3 regions of the Bacillus kalamii genome follow, and region 3 is predicted to be linked to each of the others. Evidence: riboswitches for the same ligand, from Rfam matches in the RefSeq annotation. Region 3 holds a riboswitch; each other region holds the start of a gene.
The links. A riboswitch is a leader RNA that binds a small molecule or an ion and turns the genes downstream of it on or off. The one in region 3 is predicted to bind cobalamin.
Positions count from the first base shown of each region.

Region 1 (3,286 bases), 690 kb from region 3:
GATTATCACTACTTGTTCTACATTGTCTTGCCGATTGCGATCCTGGATATCATTTTTGCATTCTTTGCAATGAGAAATGTTGTTCCATTATCCAAACCAAAAATCGATTATTTATCCATTGTGTTATCTACAATCGGTTTTGGTGCTGTCCTATACGGCTTCAGCTCTGCAGGTAACGATGGCTGGGATGATACAATCGTCATCACTTCCCTAATTATTGGGGTACTTGGCATTATCGCCTTCGTATGGAGACAATTAACCATGAAAAACCCTATGCTCGAATTCAGAGTATTTAAGTCGCCAATTTATGCATTAACAACAGCTATCGGTGCTATTTTGAATATGGCAATGCTTGGAGCGAGTATCGTATTGCCGATCTATATCCAAAGCATCCACGGCAAGAGCGCATTGTATTCAGGTCTGGTTTTATTGCCTGGTGCCTTGTTAATGGGGATTATGGGGCCAATCACAGGTCGCGTATTTGATAAATTCGGAGCCCGCTGGCTATCCATTACTGGTTTAACCATATTGGTTGTGGCAACCGTTCCGTTTATGTTCCTTGGTTTGGATACAAGCATGGGTTGGATTACCTTTATTTATGCAGCACGATTCTTAGGTATTTCAATGGTTATGATGCCATTGACAACAGCAGGCATCAACTCGCTGCCTAATAAATTGATCAGTCATGGTACGGCTGTAAACAACACATTGCGTACAGTAGCCGGATCAATCGGTACAGCCATTCTAGTTACCATCATGACGAATGTAACGAAGTCTCATGAACCATCTGCTTCTTTGGCAGCTACAGACAAATTGGCTTATATGAAAAAAATGGCCGATGCTGCAATCGATGGAATCAATGGATCCTTCATCTTTACTTTTATCCTTTGCATCATTGCACTGCTGATGACTTTCTTCTTGAAAGACCGCAGAAAAGTAGTAGATGTTGAAAAAACAAAATCAGTATCTAAATAATAGTATAGATTGCAAAAATGATGCCAAAAGAACCCGGATGATAAACATCCGGGTTCTTTTTATAATGATGCCAAGTTAAACATGAGTTTTTGTTTTTTTTCTCTAAATGAAAGATTCAGACCCTCTGATTTTGAAGTATCCTTTTCTCTACTCCTGTTTCTGGATATTGTATCCTATTCTTCTCTAAATCAAGTTATATCAATCTAATAATCCAAACCGGAATTTTGTCCCATAAATATAATGCAGATGTGAAGAGTATCTGTAAGCTCTTACTCTAATGATTTATCCACCAGATGATGCAGAACATTCTTTCTGTTTATTAATAAACTGACCTTCCATGTTATTTTAACTGCACAATTTTGTTCATTTTTCATCTATATATCAACCGATTTAATTAACGCAGTTTTCCAATAGGGATTATAAAAATACATTGACTTCAAATTCTTTACATGGTATGATTTTCTAAATTTTTATAATATTTATTTAATTTAGATATTATATTTTTACATGTAAATAGTGGATATTGGTTTCTTAATCATTTTATTAAGATTAAAAGGGGAAGCCTGGTGAAATTCCAGCACGGTCCCGCCACTGTGAGGAAAGAGTTCCTTTCTTTCTGAGTCAGATTACCTTCCTTTATCGACAACGCTGCGGACCTACGGGTGATAGGGAGGTGTTAGAATTTCAATCAATTAGTTTATTTGATGTGCACTTCTAACCTTCACTACAAAGGGATAGAAGTGTTTTTTTATTGAATAAGAATGGGGATGGAAAAAGATGAAGAGCAGTAATTTAGGATATCCAAGAATTGGAGAACAACGTGAATGGAAAAAAAACCTCGAGGCATTCTGGGCAGGGAAGATCGACGAAGAAAGCTTTTTGGCGAATATGGATGAGATCAGACTGAAGGGGCTTATAAAACAAAAGGATGCTGGATTAGATATCATTCCGATCAATGATTTTACTTTTTATGATCATATGCTTGATTTATCGCATATGTTTAATCTGATCCCTGACCGCTATCAAGATATTCAAAGCAGATTGGATACCTATTTCTCAATGGCTAGAGGCAATGATTCTGCTGTTGCCAGTGAAATGACCAAATGGTTCAATACCAATTATCATTACATTATTCCTGAGTGGAATGGCGCTACTTTATCATTAGTGGAAAATAAACCGTTAGATGCTTATAAAAAGGCTAAGAAACTGGCTGGGATCGAAGGGAAACCAGTAATGGTTGGGCCTTATACATTTCTTTCTTTATCAAAAGGATATAACCACGATCAATTTGGACAGTTGTTGAATGATTTAGCAAAACTGTATGGTCAAGTGTTGGAAGAACTTGAACAAGAGGGTGTAAAATGGGTGCAAATAGATGAGCCGGCATTTGTGACACATCTGACAGAAGACCAAATAGAGCTAGTAGAGAACGTATATCACCAGTTGCACAACGCGGCACCATCGGTACGGATTATGCTGCAGACTTATTTTGATTCAGTGGAACACTATGAATCTGTTGTATCCTTGCCCGTTCAAGGGATAGGCCTTGATTTCGTACATGGCAAAAAGCGAAATCTCGAATGTTTGCAGCAATTTGGATTTCCGCAAGATAAAGTGTTGAGCGCCGGGATCATCGATGGACGAAATATATGGAAAAGTGATTTGACAGAAAAGAAAAAAGAGATCGATTACTTGCTGCAATTTGTTTCCAATGATCGCCTTTGGATTACACCTTCATGCAGCTTGTTGCATGTACCTGTCACTCTTACATATGAAACCAATATCGATCCTACGTTAAAGGGGGCATTGGCATTTGCAGATGAAAAACTGGGCGAAATAACAGGCTTAGTCCAATCGTTTTCGAATGGAGATGAACAGAGAAATACTCTTTTCGATCGTGCTTCAGAAGCTATTGCTGCATTGAATAATTCACCCTTCCGAAACCGACAGGATGTACAATCTGCCTTAGAGGCAATAAAAGAGGAAGATTTCCACCGGTCGCATCCTTACCAAGAACGAAAAATGATTCAAGGGGATTTTTGGAAGCTGCCATTATTTCCGACAACAACGATCGGCAGCTTTCCTCAAAGTCCTGATATCCGCCGTGCTAGACGGAAATTTAAAACAGGCATAATGAATGAAATAGAATACGAAACCTTTATCCAGTCACAAATTAAAAGATGGGTAGATATCCAGGAAAAAATGGATCTGGATGTGTTAGTGCATGGAGAATTTGAACGGAATGATATGGTAGAGTATTTCGGCGAAAAACTGGGAGGGTTTGCATTCAGCCAAAATGCTTGGGTGCAAT
Region 1 covers NZ_JBDFMI010000001.1:1,845,035-1,848,320, reverse strand. Annotated here, with positions in the region: gene ABC357_RS09250 (DHA2 family efflux MFS transporter permease subunit) at 1-975, shown strand, start outside; cobalamin riboswitch at 1,483-1,627, shown strand; gene metE (5-methyltetrahydropteroyltriglutamate--homocysteine S-methyltransferase) at 1,753-3,286, shown strand, end outside.
Region 1: it holds a riboswitch for cobalamin, as region 3 does, so the genes downstream of both, metE (5-methyltetrahydropteroyltriglutamate--homocysteine S-methyltransferase) here and ABC357_RS12560 (ABC transporter substrate-binding protein) in region 3, are expected to answer to the same signal.

Region 2 (3,286 bases), 2.2 Mb from region 3:
TACATATGGAGTACCAGGAACACGGGTTCCATTAGGGACGATAGTGCCAGGAACGAAAGGCCCTAACAGCTTCGTACATTCTGGATAATTTAAAGCGAGAATTCCACACCCTAACGTATCGAGCAATACATAGTGCGCCGTGCGATATGCTTCTGTACTTGTGATATCTTTATACAATACATAATCAGCGATTTCTTCCAATAAAGTATCTGTTTTGGTAATATTATTTGTTTTTAGCATGAGACCCTTCCTTTTCTGTTAGGAGCTGAATATAAAAAAATAGATATTCGCCACTTTTATTTAATGGGCAACAATTGTGTTCACGCCTTCTTTTAATGAAGAACGCGACGCTCACCTATATAATGTACTCGTGGACGAAATATTCGATTATTAGCATGTTGTTCGATTACATGAGCGCAAAGACCAACCGTTCTTGCACTAAAGAAGATTGGTGTATAAAGTGGAATTGGTATGCCTAACATCCAATAAACTGGGGCTGCATAATAATCAAGGTTCGGATAAATTCCTTTCTCTCTCTCCATTACTCTTTCACCAGTTTCACACATCTCATATAATGTATAGTCGCCTTTTACATCACAAAGCTCTTTTAGCGCTTCCTTCATCATTACTGCCCTAGGATCAATTTTCTTCATATAAACACGATGACCAAATCCCATGATTTTTTCTTTTTTAAACAGTTTTGTAGTTAGCAACTCTTCGAACCTTTTAGCGGTACCGGCTTCATTTAGCATATACATAACGGCCTCATTGGCTCCTCCGTGAAGGAATCCTTTTAAGGAAGCAACTGCACCAGTTAATGCACCATATAAGTCAGATTGAGTGGAAGCGATAACTCTCGCTGTAAACGTGGAGTTTGGCATTTCATGTTCACTGTATAGAACTAGGGAACGATCAAATATTTTTTCTTCTAATGGAGTAGGTATGCGGCCTGTAATCATATTAAAAAAATTTGCAGTATATGAAAGGCTTTCGGTGGGGTGAATCAATTCCATCTTGTTAATGATCCGATAGCTGTTCGCTACAATGTTCGGTACTTTACCAAGCAGTTGGTAAGCACGGTCTTTATTTACGGTTAATGAACGGTCATCAAGGTGAATGTCAAATCCTGAGAGTGCTGAGATGCCGGTTCTAAGCCCGTCCATAGGATGAGTATGAGTGGGAAGATGATTAAATATTTCTGAGAGTTCCACGGGTATTTCATATTCGTTTTTTAAACTCTTTGCCAGTGCTTCTTTTTCGGAGGAATTAGGTAAGCTTTTTTCAAGCAATAAATAGACGATATCTAAATACTCTTTTGTTTGGGATAACTTAATAAGGTCATAGCCTTGAATAACAATTTCACTATTTTTCGTATCTAATAATGAAATTTTTGTTTCAACTGCAACTACACCATCTAATCCAGGAAAAAATGTATCCTTAGTTTCCATTTATTCCATCCTCCTATCTCCAAATAACTCTTCTCTTATATTTTTGTAAGCCTTTTCAAGATTACTTGAAAAAATGTCTTTTTCATTGTTTATTTCTGACCTTCCCATAATCTCATTCAGCTGATGTTCATAATAAGAATGTAATGTGAATGGTCTTTCAATAATGAAATTGTTCATAATACAAGTTTTAAAGCAATCGGTAAAGTACTGAACTGTTCCAAACATAGTGTCCACCTCGTAATTGTTTGTACTATCAAGAAAAATAAAAAAACAACTTCCCATTAGAAGTTGTTAAGAAATCGAACAGATACCTAAATAAGCATGTGTTATTCCTAAAAAAAAACATGCCTTCATTGCTCGCACTTAACACCCCCTATCCTCGTAGGTATTGATGTATGCTGAAGCAGGCAGGTCTCCTGGCTTTTGGTCATCGTTCTTCGATCCTTCCCATCTTCATATAGCTGAAGACAGTGGTTTTTTCGAATTACTCTCAAATACAGTTGCGGGACAGCGTCGGACTCTAACCGAACTTCCCTCTTAGGTAGATAATAAACAAAACTATCTACACCTGCTTCTACACATATAAAATTGTTAATTCGAGTTAAATATAACAAATATTCATTTAATTATCAATTTTTACCGTTAACACAAATTGTATTCTTAAGTAAGAAGTAAATTATCCATCCAAAGAATTGATTAGTCTACAATAAGAGTTTAATTAATGATTTCTACAAATATACAAATTTGATCAGTTTTGATCCAAGCTTCTCCCTTGGGTAAAAAGAGAAGCTTGGAAATTTAGAAAGAGAGGGCATGGGTCCGCCCAATATTGCTAATCCCTATTGCACTCCATCTTATTTTACATTCAACATTTTTTACGTTATCTTTAGTACACAATACTAAAATCAAAGGTGTGCTTACGTTTGCGAATTAATAAATTTATCGGTGAATCTGGAATTACATCCAGACGGGGAGCAGATAAGCTGATTGCCGAAAAAAGAGTGACGATAAACGGCATGGTTGCTGAGCTCGGCAGCAAGGTGGAAGATGGCGATGATGTTAGGGTGGATGGAAAACCCATCAAGACAGAACAGCAAAATGTCTATATTGCGCTTAATAAACCTGTCGGCATCACATCCACGACCGAAAGGCATATTAAAGGAAATATAGTAGACTTCGTCAATCATCCATTGCGTATCTTCCACATTGGCCGATTAGATAAAGACTCAGAAGGCCTGATTCTCCTTACAAATGACGGCGATATTGTCAATGAAATACTCCGTGCCGAAAATAAGCATGAGAAAGAATATATTGTGACGGTGGATAAACCATTAACCACTCATTTCCTGAAACAAATGGCAAGCGGTGTTGAAATTCTTGATACTAAAACGCTGCCTTGCGAAGTAAAAAAACTGTCCAAATATGTCTTTAAAATCATATTGACACAAGGATTGAATAGACAAATCCGCCGTATGTGCTCAGCCCTTGGCTATGAGGTTAAGGGACTTCAGCGCATACGGATCATGAATATCAGACTCGATGGCCTGAAGGTTGGCCAATGGCGCGATTTAACTGAAAAAGAACGCACGCAATTATTTTCAGAACTTCGCTATACCCCGAGAACATAAAGAAAGAAGGCTCCTTCACACAGAGCCTTCTTTCTTTATGATAACTATTCGCTTTATTCATTAAGGATTAACAATAACAATGGATCCCAACGGGCCTGTAGCGAATCTGAAGAAGCTGACATGGCCGGAACTGTTTGCTACATTGGGTGCATTCACAAGCGTGACACTAAATGTTGAGCCATTTCTGATTTGTATGGTATCTCCTACAGC
Region 2 covers NZ_JBDFMI010000001.1:309,743-313,028, reverse strand. Annotated here, with positions in the region: gene ABC357_RS01630 (bifunctional 2-methylcitrate dehydratase/aconitate hydratase) at 1-240, opposite strand, end outside; gene mmgD (citrate synthase) at 333-1,448, opposite strand; gene ABC357_RS01620 (hypothetical protein) at 1,449-1,673, opposite strand; cobalamin riboswitch at 1,838-2,035, opposite strand; gene rluF (23S rRNA pseudouridine(2604) synthase RluF) at 2,372-3,076, shown strand; gene ABC357_RS01610 (beta strand repeat-containing protein) at 3,137-3,286, opposite strand, start outside.
Region 2: it holds a riboswitch for cobalamin, as region 3 does, so the genes downstream of both, ABC357_RS01620 (hypothetical protein) here and ABC357_RS12560 (ABC transporter substrate-binding protein) in region 3, are expected to answer to the same signal.

Region 3 (3,286 bases):
CGGATACGGCAACAGCCCCTCCTGTAAGAATGGATGCACCAATCAAAATGAGCTGCTTCTTGCGCTTCACATCCATGCCTGAAAATCGGGCGGATTGCTCACCAAGTGCCATTGCATTCAATTCGCGTGCATGTATTAAAATAAGGAAGCCTCCAATCAAGAAAAAGGGAAGAATGAGCGCCACATGCCCCCATCCCCTCATGGCAACACTCCCCATAGTCCAATTAAGGATATTGGATAAATCTTCTCTTGGCGATAAAGCAATCATCAATGAAATAAAGGCGCTCATAAAAGAAGAAATGATGACTCCTGCCAAAATGATTGTTTGATTGGACATTCGGCCGGTCGAATAATGCGAAATGCCTAATACCAACAGCAGTGTAAGGAATCCAAAGAGAATAGCCGCCACAGGTTGCAAATAGCCGGCCAGAAATGTTGCAGGCACATGGAAAAACAGGACAAGGACAGCACCGAGAGACGCCCCTGAAGAGACGCCTATCGTATAGGGGTCCGCCAAGGTATTTCTTAACAACCCTTGAAATGCCGCCCCTGCAAGAGCTAATGAGGCACCGACCAAAAAGGCAAGGATTACCCGGGAAAAACGGATCGTCCAAACAATCATTTCAATATTTCGGTCTCCTTCAAACAGATTCATATGGAACAGTTTACCGAACAGTATCCTTAGAATATCGGACACTGACACCGGCACGGAACCGAAGAAAACTCCCGCTATTAGGCTCGCTGCAACAAGTGCGGTCGAAACTGCCGTCAGAGCCGCTATCCGTTTATTGGTAAACATCCGGATATACGGCTTTGGCGAGCGCCTCTAAACCGTCCGCCAAACGAGGGCCCGGTCTTGAGACCAAATCGCTGTTCACATCAAAAATTTGCTTTTGCTTCACTGCATTCACTTCTTGCCAGCCTTTTCTTTCTATGACCTGATTAACCGCATTTTTATCATAATAGCCATATGTTGTAACAATGACATCTGGATTGAGCTTGACCACTTCTTCTTCATTCATCTTGATCCAGCCCTCCTGTCGGCCTGCAACATTCTCAGCTCCTATGATTGACAACAATTCATCAAGGAATGTTCCCTTCCCTCCGCTATACATTTCCGGTGGTGCGGACGTTTCAATCCATACTTTTTTCTTTCCTTTTACTTCTTTTGCTTTTTGCTGGATGGTTGCTGCCTTTTCCTTCATGCCCTTCACTATTTCCTCAGCTTTCTTTTCTGTACCGGTAGCTTTAGCGATCATTTCAATGGCTTTGTACGTATCATCGAACGTACTTTGGGATGTATTATTGACAATGGTCGTAATGCCTGCATCCTGCAATTGCTTTACCACATTGGCATGGCTTCTGGCATGGTACTCTGAAATAAAGGCAACATCAGGCGCCAATGCAAGCACACTTTCTACATTGATATCCTGCGAGCCGATTTTTTGCCTTTTCGACACTTTTTCTGGATAGTTATCAAAGTCGGATACTCCGACAATTTCTTTATCCAAGCCTAATGCAAATAAAGTTTCTGTCGTACTCGGCAAAACGGAAACAATCTTTGTAGGCTTTTCTTTGATGGTTACCTCATTTCCAGAGTCATCCTTAAATGTAACCGGAAATGCCTTCTGCTCACTGCTGGCCGATTGTTTTTCATTGTTTTCCTTTTTTCCCTCATCGCTTGTTCCGCATCCTGCCAATGCTCCGAATACAAGCAAAAACAACAGGGTTGCTGCACTAATAAACTTCATCATCCGTTTATTCATTGTCTTCCCCCACTCCTTTAGTCAACAAATGTAAGAATCTTCTGATACATGTATAAATAACTACGGGAGATATGAAAAAGAGCCCTGACTATAAAGTCAAGGCTCTCATTAAATGTAAGTCACATACAATAACCTGCTTGACTTACTTTTCCCTCCGAAAAACAAGTTATCCCTTTTTAAAGCAGGTCTCCTGGCTTCGCATCATACAGCTTCCGCTGCCTTCCCAAACTAGGTTCAGTGGCAAGCGGGTCATAAAAAAGATGCTTACAGTAGCGGGGGCTGCACTGGATTTTCACCAGTTTCCCTATTATCCTGATTACAGGCACTTCAAAAATCGTATTTAATTATCCATGTATACTCCATTATTTTACAACAAATACAGAATCTTGTCAGCCATTAATTAGAATGCCCAATTTCCATTTCGGAAGATTGGTTCTTCCTTACCGTCTTCTGTAATGCCATCGATATCCATTTGGTCGGATCCGATCATGAAGTCAACATGTGTAATGCTTTCATTTGCTCCGTTTTCATTCAGTTCCTCACGCGACATTGTTTTGCCGCCATCCAAATTGAATGCATACGCACTTCCAATAGCCAGATGGTTTGAGGCATTTTCATCAAAAAGTGTATTGTAATAAAGGATATTGGATTCAGAGATTGGCGAATGATGAGGCACCAAAGCCACTTCTCCCAAATAATGCGAGCCTTCATCTGTTTCAATTAAATCCTTCAATACATCCTCGCCCACTTCTGCTTTTACGTTGACAATACGGCCATTTTCGAAAGTCAATGAGAAGTTGTCAATGATATTGCCGTTGTAGCTTAATGGTTTTGTACTGGAAACAGTTCCGTTCACCCCAGTCTTCAACGGCATACTGAACACTTCTTCAGTAGGCATGTTTGCCATGAATTCCACGCCAGCTTCAGAAATGCTTCCGGCGCCGCACCAAATATGTTTTTCCGGAAGTTCTACTGTCAAATCAGTACCTGGCGCTTTATAATGCAATTTTTTATAATGCTTTCCATTCAAATAGTCCACTTTTGTATGTAATGTATCATCATGTTTCTTCCATGCTTCCACAGGATTATCCTGGTCGATTCTAGTCGCCTTGAAGATTGCTTCCCATAAAAGCGTAATTCGATCTTCTTCCGGTGCATCCGGGAAGACCATATCTGCCCATGCCTGGGATGGAACAGCCACAATGGACCAGCATACTTTATCCGCTTGCATGATTTGGCGGAATTTGCTTAACGCTTGACCGGATGCTTTCTGGTTATTCGCCAAACGTTCCAATGCCACACCCTTCAACAAATCAGGAGAAGACGAAATAACAGAAAGGAATGAAGCGCCCTGCTCTGCAAGTTCATTTGTTTCATTTGCCTGGTGCACAGGGAATGTTTTGAACACGTCATCCCCTGCATGCTCATATTTCAAGCGGGTGATTGTATCATCGCTCCATTGGACAATGACATTATGCGCTCCTGCTTCATATGCTTTTTTCGTAATGATGCGGACTAAT
Region 3 covers NZ_JBDFMI010000001.1:2,537,778-2,541,063, forward strand. Annotated here, with positions in the region: gene ABC357_RS12555 (FecCD family ABC transporter permease) at 1-799, opposite strand, end outside; gene ABC357_RS12560 (ABC transporter substrate-binding protein) at 786-1,754, opposite strand; cobalamin riboswitch at 1,930-2,111, opposite strand; gene ABC357_RS12565 (aminopeptidase) at 2,167-3,286, opposite strand, start outside.